Regions from separate parts of the Pantoea sp. X-Soil-TKNS-1207 genome, predicted to be linked through region 2. Evidence: predicted binding sites of a transcription regulator. Region 2 holds the regulator's gene; each other region holds the start of a gene.
What was found. Region 2 encodes LexA, which represses DNA repair genes until DNA is damaged. Its sites were predicted from a motif close to TNCTGTATGTACATACAGNA; they were not measured.

Region 1 (3,488 bases), 2.1 Mb from region 2:
ACCCTTAATGGCGGGTATCGCTGCGATCGTTACCAGCAACCGTGCCGGTGGGGAAATTATCACCAGCTACAAAGAGCAGGTGATGCTGCTCAAAGAGAGCCATGCGCTGCTACGCCAGGAGAATGATGATCTGCGCGTCCGCCATGACAGAAACCTGCGCCGCATCTCATCGCTGGAGACTGACCTGCGGCTGATAAAAAACGCGCTTGGCATTCTGCTGGCGATGACTGAAGCCGATCAGAGCGACAAGTTTCGCAGCCAGGTAAATCAACTGATAGCCACCCTGGGGGAGAGTAGCGATGGTTCAGATAAATAGTGAGTTTGCGGCGAAAAATCATCGTCGCCACCTGGTGCTGGGCGGTTTGCTGATGGGACTGTCACTGCTGTGTGTGGCGATGACGATCCTTTTTCTTTATGTCAGCAACAGCGCCAATCGACGGGTTGAGGATATCCGGCGCGAGTATCGCGCCATCGCTGACCGGCGCGAAGCCAAGGTGGATCAGCTGACCAGCCAGGTCACGGTGTTGCAGAGAAAGCTTGATGGCCTGCCAGACCGGACGGCAAATAAAACCGCCGACAAGGTAAAGCAGCAGGTAAATAGCGATGGGCAACCCGGCGCACGGCGTGAAGGAGGTGGGCGATGAGCATTACCGAACGGATTGCAGCCAGCTTCGGCAGTCTGCGGTCTTTATTATCCAAAGAGGAGAAAATTATGAGCGATCAATCAATTATCGATCAAACTACCACCACCACTCCTGGCGCGACGGTTGCGCCAGCTGACACGGCGGCAACGAGCAATGCTGCCGCCCCGACGACAGCCAGCACGCCAGCGGATGATTTTGCTAACAGCATTGCGTCAGCGACGACGGCTTCTACGCCAGCGACATCGGTTGCGGCGCCTGCGGCACAGCCAGCTACCGCCACGGCGAGTGATGCCGTCACCCAGGATATCACCGCGGGAGTGAAAGACTTTGCGCAGGCGCTGAGCTTTGTCGAAACCGGCGTGGCACAGCTGGGTGTCGCTGCGAAGGATGAACTGGTCGCGCTGGCACGAAAATATCTGTAACCCGCCGGACGCGTATTACCAGGGGCAGCGATGCCCCTTTTTTATTTTTATCCGGCGCAGCCATCGGCAACGACAGCAACAGTTCCGATTATTCCTAATGCGGCTTCGCTATTTTCTACTACCTTTAATCACTCGGACGTTATTTTAACTGGCAATATTCGTGAAAAGGAACATAGCATGAGTGATTCAGAGGCAATCAAAACCAAAACTGACTACCTGCGTGATGTCACCTCACAGCTAAAAGAGATGCGTCACTACGCGCAGACCAACACCGAAACCCTTTCCAGTCACTGGCTGGCCTTTGATGCCGGTGAGTACAAAGACAAAGAGTATGCCGGGCGTTTCGATGCATTGATCAATAAGCAGGGCAAACTGCTGGACGATATTGATCAGGCGATTCAGGATCTGGAAATCGCCATTAATCATAGCGAGCAGGAAAGCTAAGTACGGTGGGCGCTGGTGGCTCAGTCGGCCACCAGCCACATATCGGCTTCATCGAACATCTCTTCGATGATGCGTGCCAGGGTGGCTTTCTCGTTTTTACTCATGTCGGTCTCGATCGCATTGCGTTCCATCGGCTTGACCCGCACCTCGATTTCCGGAAACACCCGCTGCACGCGTTTTTCCAGTTCCTGCAAAATCATCTCACGCGCACCGGGTAATCCCGCCACGTTGCGCTTGTCGTAAATCAGCTCCACAAACATCAGGGCATTCCTTTAAGCAAACAGAGCGTCATATTACTGTAAATAAAAACAGTATCAAGCGGCAGAGTGCGCTTCGCTGAAAATTTTATTGGCGCTCACAGCGCAACAGGGATTTTGCATTAATACTCAACATCGTCACGATAGGGCACTTTTATATTCCGGGGGATAAATATGCGACAGCTGGTAATCGATATTTTGCTCAAGATGGCAAAAATGGATGTAGAAGCGAAGGAACTGATGGCGCAGGTAGAAGCGCAATCACTGCTGGTTGCCGCGCTGCTGATTCAGGCAAAACAGGATAACTCGCTGACCATCAGCGACACGGTACAGGATGCGATCGTCACGGCATCCCATTCATCAGAGGAGTTTTTACAGTCAGATGTGGATCTGTTGCTGACGCATATCAATCGCCTGCTGGCGGTGGCGCGTTACGTGGAAGTCAAAGCGATTGAGCGGGAAGAGTAAGAAAAAAAACAGACCTCTGGAGGTGGAAATCCAGCAACACCTCCAGAGGCGGTGCAACAGCACCATTCGTTCAAGGACAATCTACGACCGAAGTCGTAGGTTAAGTTATACAGCATTTTTAATGTTGTACAACTTTATCCTGAACATTTTGAGTGGTTGGAGGTGTGTCTGTAATGCCACTTTAAACCAGAGTCGCGTGATTTCTTACGCGTAATTCAGAGTTCGTTCTTAATGCAAAACTCTTCCCAGGTCATGCCCAGCGCCGTCGCATGGGATTTCAGATAGGTTTCAATCGCCTCGGCTGCCACCGCTTTGTCCGGCTCGGCGAGCTGAATAGAAAACAGCATACCATCCAGATTCTTCTGACGTAAAAAAGCCGCATAGATGCGTTCCGCGTGCCACTGACGCAGGGCGGTCAGCGTCATGCCGGCCTGCTCCGCATCGTTGTCCGACAGCTCATCCAGTGCCGACTGGAAATCAGGGTGGGCGGCGAAAAACATCTCGCGTGCCTGGGCGTAATACTGTTCTGGCGTTTTCATTCGGGGTTCCTGCGGGTCAACTCAGGGCGCTAGTGTAACCTGCACCGCCGGGCTTGTCAGGAACCCCGACCAATCAATGCCGCTGTTGATAAATACGCGTAACGTCCTGCTGATTCTTCGCCAGGGTTTCGTCGAGGGTCAGTTTACCGTTCAGCATGTCGGCCAGATTCTGCCCGACCGCATTCCCCATCTGATCAAAGCCCGGAATGCTGACGTACTGCACCCCCTGATAGGGCACCGGGTTGAGCGTCGGCTGTTCTACCGTGGCGCTTTCTATCGCTTCCCGCACCTGTGCAGCATAAGGCGCCAGACGTTGATAACTGGCCTGCTGATAGGTGGAGTTACGACTGCCCGGAGGTACCGCCCCCCAGCCAACGGTATCCGCGACCTGCTGGATATACTGGCGTGAGGTTGCCCAGCTGATGAACTGCACCGCCGCATCCTGGTTTGGCGTATTGGCGGGTACCGCCAGCGCCCATGACCACAGCCAGTGTGAACCGTTACGCGTCACGCCGCCGGGGGCCGGGGCAAACGCCAGCTTATCCGCCACCAGCGAAATCTGCGGATTGACCAGCAAACCGGCGGCAACCGTGCTGTCGATCCACATGGCGCATTTACCCTGAGCGGTGAGACGCAGGATCTGCCCAAAACTGTTCTGCACCGTGTCCGGCGGGCCATCCTGTTTCACCATCGCCAGGTAGTCAGTCAGCGTTT
Region 2 (3,488 bases):
GGATGGCTTCATAGGAGAAGTCGGCCGCAATCTCTTCCATCATTTCAACGGCGTTCTGCTGTGCTTTCTCGTGCGAAATCTTTTTGCTGCGGGCTTCATCTTCCACAACTTTTTCAATCGCTTTGGATTGCAGCAGCTTGTTGAACAGATCCTGACGGGCTGGCAAACGTGGGCCGACCGCCGCCAGACGCTGACGCGCAAAGTGAATGCGTGCAACGCGTGCCAGTTTCTGAGCAATTGACTTATCGGTACCGTGCTCGGTGGCCATCTCGCGCAGCGAAACCGTTGGCGAGAAACGCACAAAGCTGTCGCGACCATGCCAGAGAATGGCGAAGAACTTCTGCACGCCATTGAGAATCCGCAGGTGAGGCGTTGATTCTCCCTGGATTTCTCGCCCTGGCGCACGGCCAAACATAATCGAGACCGGCAGCATCTGGACATCCAGCTCTGGATTGCTGCGATGCAGATCGAGGTAATCGTGAAAGAGCTTCACCGACTCCAGATTGGGCACGAAGTATGGGAAAACGCGCGGGCCATCATGGATAAACACATGGCGTGGCAGCAATGCCCCGTCAACTTCCAGCGGCGCGAGCGGATCGGGCAGATGCAGCTTCAGGCACTGCGTGCGCAGCGTGAGCAGATCGGCCTTGGAATCGTAAGGCAGCACATACATAATCGGCCGCGTCGAATCCAGCCCATGTTCGGACACCGGATCGGCGGGAATGACCTTACTCTTTACCAAAATGGAGAGTGGTAAATTCAATAATTTATAATAAAGTTTACGCCAACCTGACATAGACAACTTAAAGCCTCTTGTTAGCAAAGCGCGGCAAGCATACCAGAAAGTGCCGCGAAGATCTGTGGCTGTGCCATTACCGGCTGCCCAGACATTGACGTCAAAACGAGCAAAGGGTTCAACGACATGGCAAATAACGTCACCGGTATTCAAAGGATAGTGAAAGCTGCCGGTTATTCCTGGCAGGGATTACGTGCCGCCTGGCAACATGAGGCCGCATTTCGCCAGGAAGCGATCGCCGCACTGGTGGCGATTGTGGTGGCGTGTTGGCTGGATGTTGATGCCGTATCCCGCGTATTAATGATCGGTTCGGTTGTGCTGGTGATCATTATTGAGATCCTGAACAGCGCCATCGAAGCGGTGGTTGACCGCATTGGTCAGGAACGCCATCCGCTGGCCGGTCGTGCTAAGGATATGGGATCGGCCGCAGTGTTACTGGCTATCTTACTGGCTCTGTTTGTCTGGATCGCGCTGCTTTGGTCACATTTGCGATAAGGCTTCCGAATTCATCAACCCGCTGATTTTTCCCTCAGTTTTGGTTTCCATTTCGCCAATACCTGTATATACTCACAGCGACTGTATAAACAACCAGGGGGCGGGATGAAAGCGTTAACCAGCAGGCAGCAACAGGTCTATGACCTGATTCGCGACCATATCAACCAGACGGGCATGCCGCCAACGCGTGCGGAAATTGCTGCGCAACTGGGCTTCCGCTCACCTAATGCGGCCGAAGAACACCTGAAAGCGCTGGCGCGCAAAGGCGTTATCGAAATCGTCTCCGGTGCTTCGCGCGGTATTCGTTTATTAATGGAAGAGGAAGTCAGCGAAGGTTTGCCGCTGATCGGCCGTGTCGCCGCCGGTGAACCCCTGCTGGCGCAGGAACACATCGAAGCGCATTACCAGGTGGATGCCAACCTCTTCAAACCCACCGCAGATTTCCTGCTGCGCGTCAGCGGCATGTCGATGAAAGATATCGGCATCATGGATGGCGATCTGCTGGCGGTACACAAGACTCAGGAAGTGCGTAACGGCCAGGTTGTCGTGGCGCGCATCGATGACGAAGTGACGGTGAAACGCTGGAAAAAGCAGGGTGCTATCGTGCATCTGCTGCCGGAAAACAGCGACTTCCAGCCGATCGTTGTCGATACCCGTGAGCAGTCACTGACTGTTGAAGGTCTGGCCGTGGGCATCGTGCGCAACGGCGAGTGGCTCTGATCGTATCGATTCCCCCCGCTGCGGTAGCGCATCTGCGCTGCCGTAGTCTGATGTTCTTATCCTCTTCAATCTGACAGACGTATCACAGCAGAAACCGGGACGGGCTGATGCAGCTGTTTTCCTCCTCTGACAAAACACTCTGGCGGCTGGCGTTGCCGATGATCCTCTCCAATATCACGGTGCCGTTACTCGGCGTGGTGGATACGGCGGTGATTGGCCATCTCGACAGTCCTGTCTATCTCGGCGGCGTAGCGGTTGGCACCACGGCAACCAGCTTTATTTTTATGCTGCTGCTGTTTCTGCGCATGAGCACCACCGGTCTTACCGCCCAGGCGTTTGGCGCCAGTGATAAAACGGCGCTGGCGCGAGCGCTGACGCAGCCGTTATTAATTGCTCTGGTGGCGGGCGTGCTGTTCATCGCATTGCGTACGCCCGTCAGCAACCTGGCGGCGGCGCTGATGGGCGGCAGCGTTGCTGTCCAGCAGCAGGCGCAACTGTTTATTCAGATCCGCTGGCTTAGCGCGCCCGCCACGCTGGCAAACCTGGTGATTCTTGGCTGGTTGCTGGGCGTGCAGTATGCGCGCGCCCCTGTGGTGCTGCTGGTGGTGGGCAATCTGGTCAATATTCTGCTGGATCTGGCGTTTGTCCTCGGGCTGCACTGGGGCGTAGCTGGGGCGGCTGCCGCCACGGCGCTGGCTGAATACGTCTCCCTTGCTGTCGGGCTGTGGATGGTGGCGCGCGTATTGAAGCTGCGTGGCATCGATTTTTCCCTGCTGAGGAACAGCTGGCGCGGCGATGTGGCCCGCCTGTTCCGCCTGAACCGCGATATCATGCTGCGCTCATTTCTGCTGCAAATCTGTTTTGCTTCGCTGACGATACTCGGCGCGCGTATAGGACCGGATGTGGTGGCGGTTAACGCGGTGCTGCTGATGTTTCTTACCTTCACAGCCTACGCGCTGGATGGCTTCGCCTATGCGGTTGAAGCCTGTTCTGGTGAGGCGGTTGGCGCGCAGGATCGCAGCAGGCTGCTGCTAATCTGGCATGCCGCCTGCCGTCAGGCAGGGGTGGTGGCGCTGCTGTTCGCTTTAATTTATGCGCTGTTTGGCGCGCAAATCGTCGGGTTGCTGACCTCGCTGGAAGCGCTGCGCGAGATGGCCGATCGTTATCTGCTGTGGCAAGTGGTGATGCCGTTAATGGGCGTGTGGTGCTATTTGCTGGATGGCATGTTTATCGGTGCGACGCGCGGGCGGGAGATGCGTAACAGCATGGCGCTGGCGGCGCTGGGTTATGGCCTGTCGCTGCTGACGCTGCCATGGTTGGGAAATCATGGTTTGTGGCTGGCGGTGACGGTATTTCTCGCTTTACGTGGGCTAACGCTGTGGCTGGTGTGGCGCCGGCACTGGCGTCACGACAGCTGGTTTGCCTCCAGCCAACTCTGATGCTATGGATACAGAATAGTCTGTAAGATGCTACCAAA
Region 3 (3,488 bases), 1.1 Mb from region 2:
CTCAACAGCAAGCGAGTTGATCTCTGGCGCAGCAACCTGTTCTGACTCTTTGGCCTTCTCTTCCGCCATCCGCTGCGATGGCAGTTTGATGCCGTAAGAGGCCAGCTCACGTCGCGTAGGCAATTTTACCGGGTTAGGACGTGGCAGTGCCGGGCCAATGCCCTGCTTAACCTGCGGGTTGTAATCACGTTCCGGCACCACGTCAAAGGCGGGCGTATAAGGCGCGCTGGATGACGCAACCTGCGCGGCACCGGCGGCCAGCGCCACGCTGGCGGTGACCGCGGCTGGGGTCTGGGCAGCATCCTGCCAGTTCCCCATTTTCGGGCCATCATCGTCGTCCACCGGAGAGAATGAAGGCGCCTCAGCGGGGACTTCAAAGCGATATAACGGCGGCGGCGGCGCTTCCACCGGAGCGGGAGCAGGCTGGGTAACGGCTGTCGGCTGAACCGGCGGTGTCACCGGCGGCGGCGCAACAGGTTGCACTGGCGCGACCACGGCAGGCTGCGGTACCACTGGTTCCTGACGCGCGGCCTCGCTGCTGACCGCAATGGCGGCGGCCGTTGCGGCACTGGCTTTCGCCAGCAGCGGATCATCCTCAGCATCCCCTAACGGGGCTTCCACGACCTTACGCGGTTTGGTCAGCAGAACATCATCGTCCTCCGACGAGGCGGCACGCAGCGGCTGCACGCTCTCTGCGTCCGGTGAATGTTCGGGTTCATCCTCGTACTCGTCTTCTTCCTGCCAGGGTTCATCATGGCGCGAACGGTTGCTGGCAAAAGTCAGCACGCCCATCACCACACCACCGATTTTTTCGGCAATCGTCAGCCATGACCAGCCGGTGTAGAGGGTGATGCCCGCCGCCCAGACGCACAGCAGCGTTAAGGTGCCGCCTGCGGAACTGAACCACGGCGCCATGGCGTTACTGACCAGGCTGCCGATGACGCCGCCCGAGGCGAAGTACCAGATATCATCAGCATTCAGCGCCGCCAGACCACAGGTGGTGACCACCAGCGCCAGCACGCCAATCAGGCGCAGCCCCACCGCAAAGTAGTCGATGTAGTCATGGCGATCGCGTTGACGGAAAGTAATCCAGCACAAGCCGATGATCACCGGAGGAATGGCATAGGCCATCACGCCGAAGATAAACAGCAAGGTATCGGCCAGCCACGCGCCCACGCTGCCACCCAGATTATGGATAGGTTCGTGCCAGGCCGTCTGCGACCAACTGGGATCGGAAGGGTTAAAGCTGACCAGCGAGACCATCAGATAGATGGCAAACAGGGCCACAAGGATGAGCAACGCTTCAAGCAGCCGACGTCCGCTGCTCAGCGGTTGTAATGAAACGTCTTTGTCTTCTGTATATTCCTGGCTCAAGAGAACTCTCCAGGTGCCTGTAAATTAAGAAGGCAACAGCGCCGGGCAAGCCCGACGCTGGTCCTGTATGAATTCACAGGAGTGTACCGAAATCCTGTAAGCTTTGCACCTGCCCTGCATTAACGGGTTTTGATCACCAGGCGATTGCTCTGTTTGACCTCTTCCATTACCACATAGGTACGGGTGTCGTTTACGCCTGGCAGGCGCAGCAAGGTTTCACCCAACAGTTTGCGATAAGCAGACATATCCGGCACACGGGTTTTCAGCAGATAGTCAAAGTCACCGGAAACGAGGTGACACTCTTGAGTTTCCTCAAGTTTTTGTACTGCGGCGTTAAATTGCTCAAACACATCTGGCGCGCCACGATTCAGAGTAATCTCAACAAATACCAGCAGTGAGGCATCAAGGTAATGCGGGTTGAGCTGTGCAGTATAGCCAAGAATGAAACCCTGACGTTCCAGACGACGAACACGCTCAAGACACGGCGTCGGCGATAGTCCGACACGCTTCGACAGCTCCACATTGGAAATACGACCGTCTTTCTGCAGTTCATTCAGAATGTTTCTGTCGATACGATCCAGATCTTTTCCGGGGCGTTTTTTATTGTCTACCATTATTATTGTCTCTCTTAATTCCTTCCCTTTACCTGCCACACCCTGAAAACGTTCATTGTTCAGGGCCTTACTTAAGCGAAGACGATAAGCCTGTGCAGTAATGCGACCATCCGTATGACGCATGTTGTCTGTCCACATCATGCGTCACTACCAATGCAGGCTGAGTTTATTTGGCGAAAGGAACCAAAACAGGAATGAAATTCTGTTTCGAATCGCTAAATCTTCTCTGCTTCTGATAATGTTTTCGCAAATGCGCAGGCGATTGTCAAAGTAAAACATCCAAATTCAGTACAAGATGCCAGAGTAAGTTCTGGGTTCCTGTTTTTAAATGAGAATTTTTATACAGCTGCACCACAAATTACCGATGATTGCCCCCTTTTGGCGCAAACAGCGTGCAGAATTGCCGCTCATCGTCTACGCCGCTTGCAGCGATTGTTAACAAAATTGCGCAAGACTTTTTTTGCGGTGCTAATTTCCCTACAATCGCTAGCTATGTTGTCAGACAAAAAACTGAGGAACGCATGAGTACGGCCAAACACAGTAAGCTGCTCATTCTTGGCTCCGGCCCTGCCGGTTACACCGCTGCAGTCTATGCTGCACGCGCCAACCTGAATCCGGTATTAATTACCGGTCTCGAAAAAGGCGGTCAGCTCACCACCACCACCGAAGTGGAGAACTGGCCTGGCGACCCGCACGATCTGACGGGTCCGTCGCTGATGGAACGCATGCACGAACATGCCGAGAAATTTAACACCGAGATCATTTTCGACCACATTCACACCGTTGATCTGCAGAACCGTCCGTTCCGCCTGACCGGTGACAGTGGCGAATACACCGCCGACGCGCTGATTATCGCCACCGGCGCTTCTGCCCGTTACCTCGGCCTGCCTTCTGAAGAAGCGTTCAAAGGCAAAGGCGTCTCTGCCTGCGCCACCTGCGACGGCTTTTTCTATCGCAACCAGAAAGTCGCGGTCATCGGTGGCGGCAACACCGCAGTGGAAGAAGCGCTGTATCTGGCGAATATCGCTGCGGAAGTGCATCTGATCCACCGTCGCGACAGCTTCCGTGCGGAAAAAATTCTTATCGACCGCCTGATGGAAAAAGTACGCAATGGCAATATCGTGCTGCATACCGACCGTACGCTGGAAGAAGTGGTTGGCGACCAGATGGGCGTCACCGGTCTGAAGCTGCTGTCGACCAAAGGCGAAGAAGCGCTCTCGCTGGAAGTAGCTGGCCTGTTCGTGGCAATCGGCCACAGCCCGAACACGGCTATTTTTGATGGTCAGCTGGCGCTGGAAAATGGCTACATCAAAGTTCAGTCCGGTCTGCACGGCAACGCCACCCAGACCAGCATTCCAGGCGTCTTTGCTGCCGGTGATGTGATGGACCATATCTATCGCCAGGCGATCACCTCCGCCGGCACCGGTTGTATGGCGGCGCTGGATGCCGAACGTTACCTGGATGGTTTGGTTAAAAACGATAAGTAAGTTGTTAATTACC
Region 4 (3,488 bases), 140 kb from region 2:
TTCCTGCTGTTCACCGTGATGACGCCGCTGTACGTGACGCTGATTTACGATCTGCTGAGCAAACGTCCGCTACGTATCGGCTATGCCTTCAGCGCGCTGCTGGCGGTGGCCGGTGCGGCTATCATTCGCTATGACAAAGTCAGTGATCATTTCTGGTTTGGGCTGATGCTGGTACAGGCGGCAAATATCTGTTTTGCCATCGGCATGGTGGGCTACAAACGGCTTCAGGAAACGCGTCCGATGCCGCAGCATACGGCGTTTTCCTGGTTCTATCTCGGCGCGGTGATCATCGCAATAATTGCCTGGTTCCTGTGGGGTAATCCCAACAAGCTGCCGACGACCTCGCTGCAATGGGGCATTCTGGTGTGGCTGGGAGTGGCGGCGTCCGGGCTGGGTTACTTTATGTGGAACTACGGCGCCACTCAGGTGGATGCCGGTACGCTGGGCATTATGAACAACATGCATGTCCCGGCAGGGTTGCTGGTGAATCTGGCGATCTGGCAGGAAAAACCGCACTGGCCGAGCTTTATTGCCGGGGCCATCGTGATTTTTGCTTCACTTTACGTGCATAAACGCTGGGTGTTGGGAAAGACGTCTCACAGCAACGCCTGAGTCTGAAAGGGAAGGGATAACCAGGCCGATCCACAGGGAAGTGATCGGATGCGTTATCCCGAACCCGCTATCAGGCCTTCTTCACCGGCGCAGGACGTTGCACCAGCGTCAATCCTTTCAAAAAGTTACGCAAAATCTGGTCACCGCATTCGCGATAATTCTTATGATCCGGATTACGGAAAATCGCGCCGATCTCCGCCTGAGAAACCTGGAAGTTCGCCTTCAGCAGCACCTCAGGAATATCGGTGGTTTTCAGTGCAAACGCGATGCGCAGCTTCTTCAGGAAAATATTGTTATTCATCCGGCGCTCAATGGACGGCGCAGGCGCATCCTCGCTCTTACCGCGACGATGGAAAATCAAACCGTTGAGGAAATAGCCCATCAGCACATCCGGGCAGGGGCGAAACGCGGCATCATCGTCTTTCTTCAGCCACGCCTGCACATCTTCCAGCGTTACATCGCAACCCGTCAGGGCAAAAATCTCCACCACTTTGCTGTCGCTCAAATCAAGCATATAGCGCACGCTGCGCAGCACATCGTTATTCGTCATGGTGAAATTCTCCTGGTCACGGGTTGAGGCGGCGCATTATAGAGCAGGCGAGGCAGGGATGACAGCGCAGGGCGACGATTGTCGCCCTGCTGGATCAGGAAGAGAGGGGCTGCAACGAACCGGGGCGCGACGCATCGCGCACAAAGGGCAGGTGTTCACAGGCATGTTGGCGGGCAAAACGCACAAACGCCTCCAGTACCGGCTGACGCTGCTCGCCATCGCGCATCGCCGCATACAAGCGGCTCCACAGACCATCGCCGAGGGTCTTGGTCACGACCAGTCCCTGATGTTCAAAACTCTCCACCACCCAGTGCGGCAGGGCGGCAATCCCCATGCGCGCCGACACCATCTGAATTAACAACAGGGTATTATCGACACTCTTCAGGGCCGGACTCACCCCAGCCGGTTGCAGGAAATTGCGCCACACATCCAGTCGCTGACGCTGTACCGGATAAATCATCAGCACCTCGTCGGCCAAATCTTCCGGCGAAATATGTTCAGATTGCGCCAGCGGATGATCCGGTGCCAGCACCAGGCGCACCTCAAAATCAAACATCGGCGAATAAAACAAACCGCTGCGCGGCAAAATATCCGAGGTCAATACCACGTCCAGTTCACCCTGCTGCAATGCGGGTTGGGGATCAAAGGTCACGCCGGATTTGAAATCCATCACCACCTGCGGCCAGCTCTGGCGGAAATTGGTCAATGCTGGCGTCAGCCACTGAATACAGCTGTGGCACTCAATCGCGATGCGCAATGTTGTCTGATGCGGCTCATGACATGCCTGCAACGCCTGCTGAATCTGCGGCAGGATCTGCTCAGCCAGCTGCAACAGAATCTCCCCCTGCGGCGTAAAACGTAGCGGCTGGCTCTTACGCACAAACAGGCGAAAGCCCAGCCGCTGCTCCAGATCGCTGAACTGGTGAGACAACGCGGATTGCGTTTGATGGAGCTGAGCGGCAGCGGCGGCCAGAGAGCCGGTATTCCGTAACGCTTGCAGCGTCCGCAGGTGTTTGAGTTCGATCATGAGAATCCTTCACATCGAGTTTGAGCAAATTGCGCTTGAGGAACATACAGTACCCGCAGAATATAGCGGTGTAAACATCTGGACGGCTAAACATCCTCGCAAACGTTACGGCCACTTTACTTTTATCCAGTGATGAAGCACAGCGGCGCCTTCGGTTGCCTGCTGGATGAACGTAAATTTGTTGTAGCGCGTGCTGCACAGTGAAGAATATCTGGAGAGCATCAAATGACTATTCTGAACCATACACTCGGTTTCCCTCGCGTTGGTCTGCGCCGTGAACTGAAAAAAGCACAGGAAAGTTACTGGGCAGGCAACAGCTCACAGGAAGAACTGCTGGCTGTTGGCCGCGAACTGCGCGCCCGTCACTGGCAACAACAGAAAGACGCCGGGGTGAACCTGCTGCCGGTGGGCGATTTCGCCTGGTACGATCACGTACTCACCACCAGCCTGCTGCTGGGCAACGTCCCGGCGCGTCATCAGAACAAAGATGGCTCTGTCGATCTCGACACCCTGTTCCGCCTTGGCCGCGGTCGTGCGCCCACTGGCGAACCAGCCGCCGCGGCAGAAATGACCAAATGGTTTAACACCAACTACCACTACATGGTGCCGGAATTCACCCAAGGTCAGCAGTTTAAACTGACCTGGACCCAGCTGCTGGACGAAGTCGACGAAGCGCTGGCCCTCGGCCATAAAGTGAAGCCGGTTCTGCTCGGCCCGGTCACTTACCTGTGGCTGGGCAAAGTGAAAGGCGAACAGTTCGACCGTCTGTCTCTGCTGAAAGACATCCTGCCGGTGTACAGGCAGGTTCTGGCGGAACTGAAAAAACGCGACATCGAATGGGTGCAGATCGATGAACCTGCGCTGGCGCTGGAACTGCCGCAGGAATGGCGTGCGGCCTTCCAGCCGGCGTATGACGCATTGCAGGGTGAAACCAAACTGCTGCTGACCACCTACTTCGACAGTATCGGTCAGAACCTTGCGGTGATCAAAGCGCTGCCGGTTCAGGGTCTGCACGTTGACCTGGTTCACGGCAAAGATGATATCCAGCAGCTGAATCAGCAGATCCCGGCGGCATGGCTGCTGTCTGTCGGCGTCATCAACGGCCGTAACGTATGGCGTGCTGACCTCAGCAGCTGGTTTGAGCGCCTGCAACCGCTGATTGGCAAACGTCAGCAGCTGTGGATTGGCTCCTCGTGCTCGTTGCTGCACAGCCCGATTGACCTGAGCGTGGAAACCCGCCTCGATGAAGAGGTGAAAAGCTGGTTCGCCTTTGCCCTGCAGAAATGTGCCGAACTTGCA

Region 1: the regulator LexA is predicted to act here: its motif matches at 1,805-1,824, upstream of AC6I8V_RS12180 (DinI-like family protein).
Region 3: the regulator LexA is predicted to act here: its motif matches at 1,436-1,455, upstream of AC6I8V_RS06780 (DNA translocase FtsK 4TM domain-containing protein).
Region 4: the regulator LexA is predicted to act here: its motif matches at 2,222-2,241, upstream of metR (HTH-type transcriptional regulator MetR).

Annotation. Positions count from the first base shown of each region.
Region 1 covers NZ_AP035958.1:2,593,900-2,597,387, reverse strand. Annotated here, with positions in the region: gene AC6I8V_RS12200 (hypothetical protein) at 1-316, shown strand, start outside; gene AC6I8V_RS12195 (hypothetical protein) at 300-644, shown strand; gene AC6I8V_RS12190 (hypothetical protein) at 713-1,066, shown strand; gene AC6I8V_RS12185 (hypothetical protein) at 1,244-1,510, shown strand; gene AC6I8V_RS12180 (DinI-like family protein) at 1,531-1,770, opposite strand; gene iraP (anti-adapter protein IraP) at 1,942-2,235, shown strand; gene AC6I8V_RS12170 (DUF6388 family protein) at 2,451-2,774, opposite strand; gene AC6I8V_RS12165 (ABC transporter substrate-binding protein) at 2,848-3,488, opposite strand, start outside.
Region 2 covers NZ_AP035958.1:364,653-368,140, forward strand. Annotated here, with positions in the region: gene plsB (glycerol-3-phosphate 1-O-acyltransferase PlsB) at 1-796, opposite strand, end outside; gene AC6I8V_RS01590 (diacylglycerol kinase) at 923-1,291, shown strand; gene lexA (transcriptional repressor LexA) at 1,397-2,011, shown strand; gene dinF (MATE family efflux transporter DinF) at 2,119-3,450, shown strand.
Region 3 covers NZ_AP035958.1:1,468,138-1,471,625, reverse strand. Annotated here, with positions in the region: gene AC6I8V_RS06780 (DNA translocase FtsK 4TM domain-containing protein) at 1-1,374, opposite strand, end outside; gene lrp (leucine-responsive transcriptional regulator Lrp) at 1,494-1,988, opposite strand; gene trxB (thioredoxin-disulfide reductase) at 2,510-3,475, shown strand.
Region 4 covers NZ_AP035958.1:221,324-224,811, forward strand. Annotated here, with positions in the region: gene AC6I8V_RS00965 (carboxylate/amino acid/amine transporter) at 1-612, shown strand, start outside; gene AC6I8V_RS00970 (YehS family protein) at 683-1,162, opposite strand; gene metR (HTH-type transcriptional regulator MetR) at 1,257-2,189, opposite strand; gene metE (5-methyltetrahydropteroyltriglutamate--homocysteine S-methyltransferase) at 2,415-3,488, shown strand, end outside.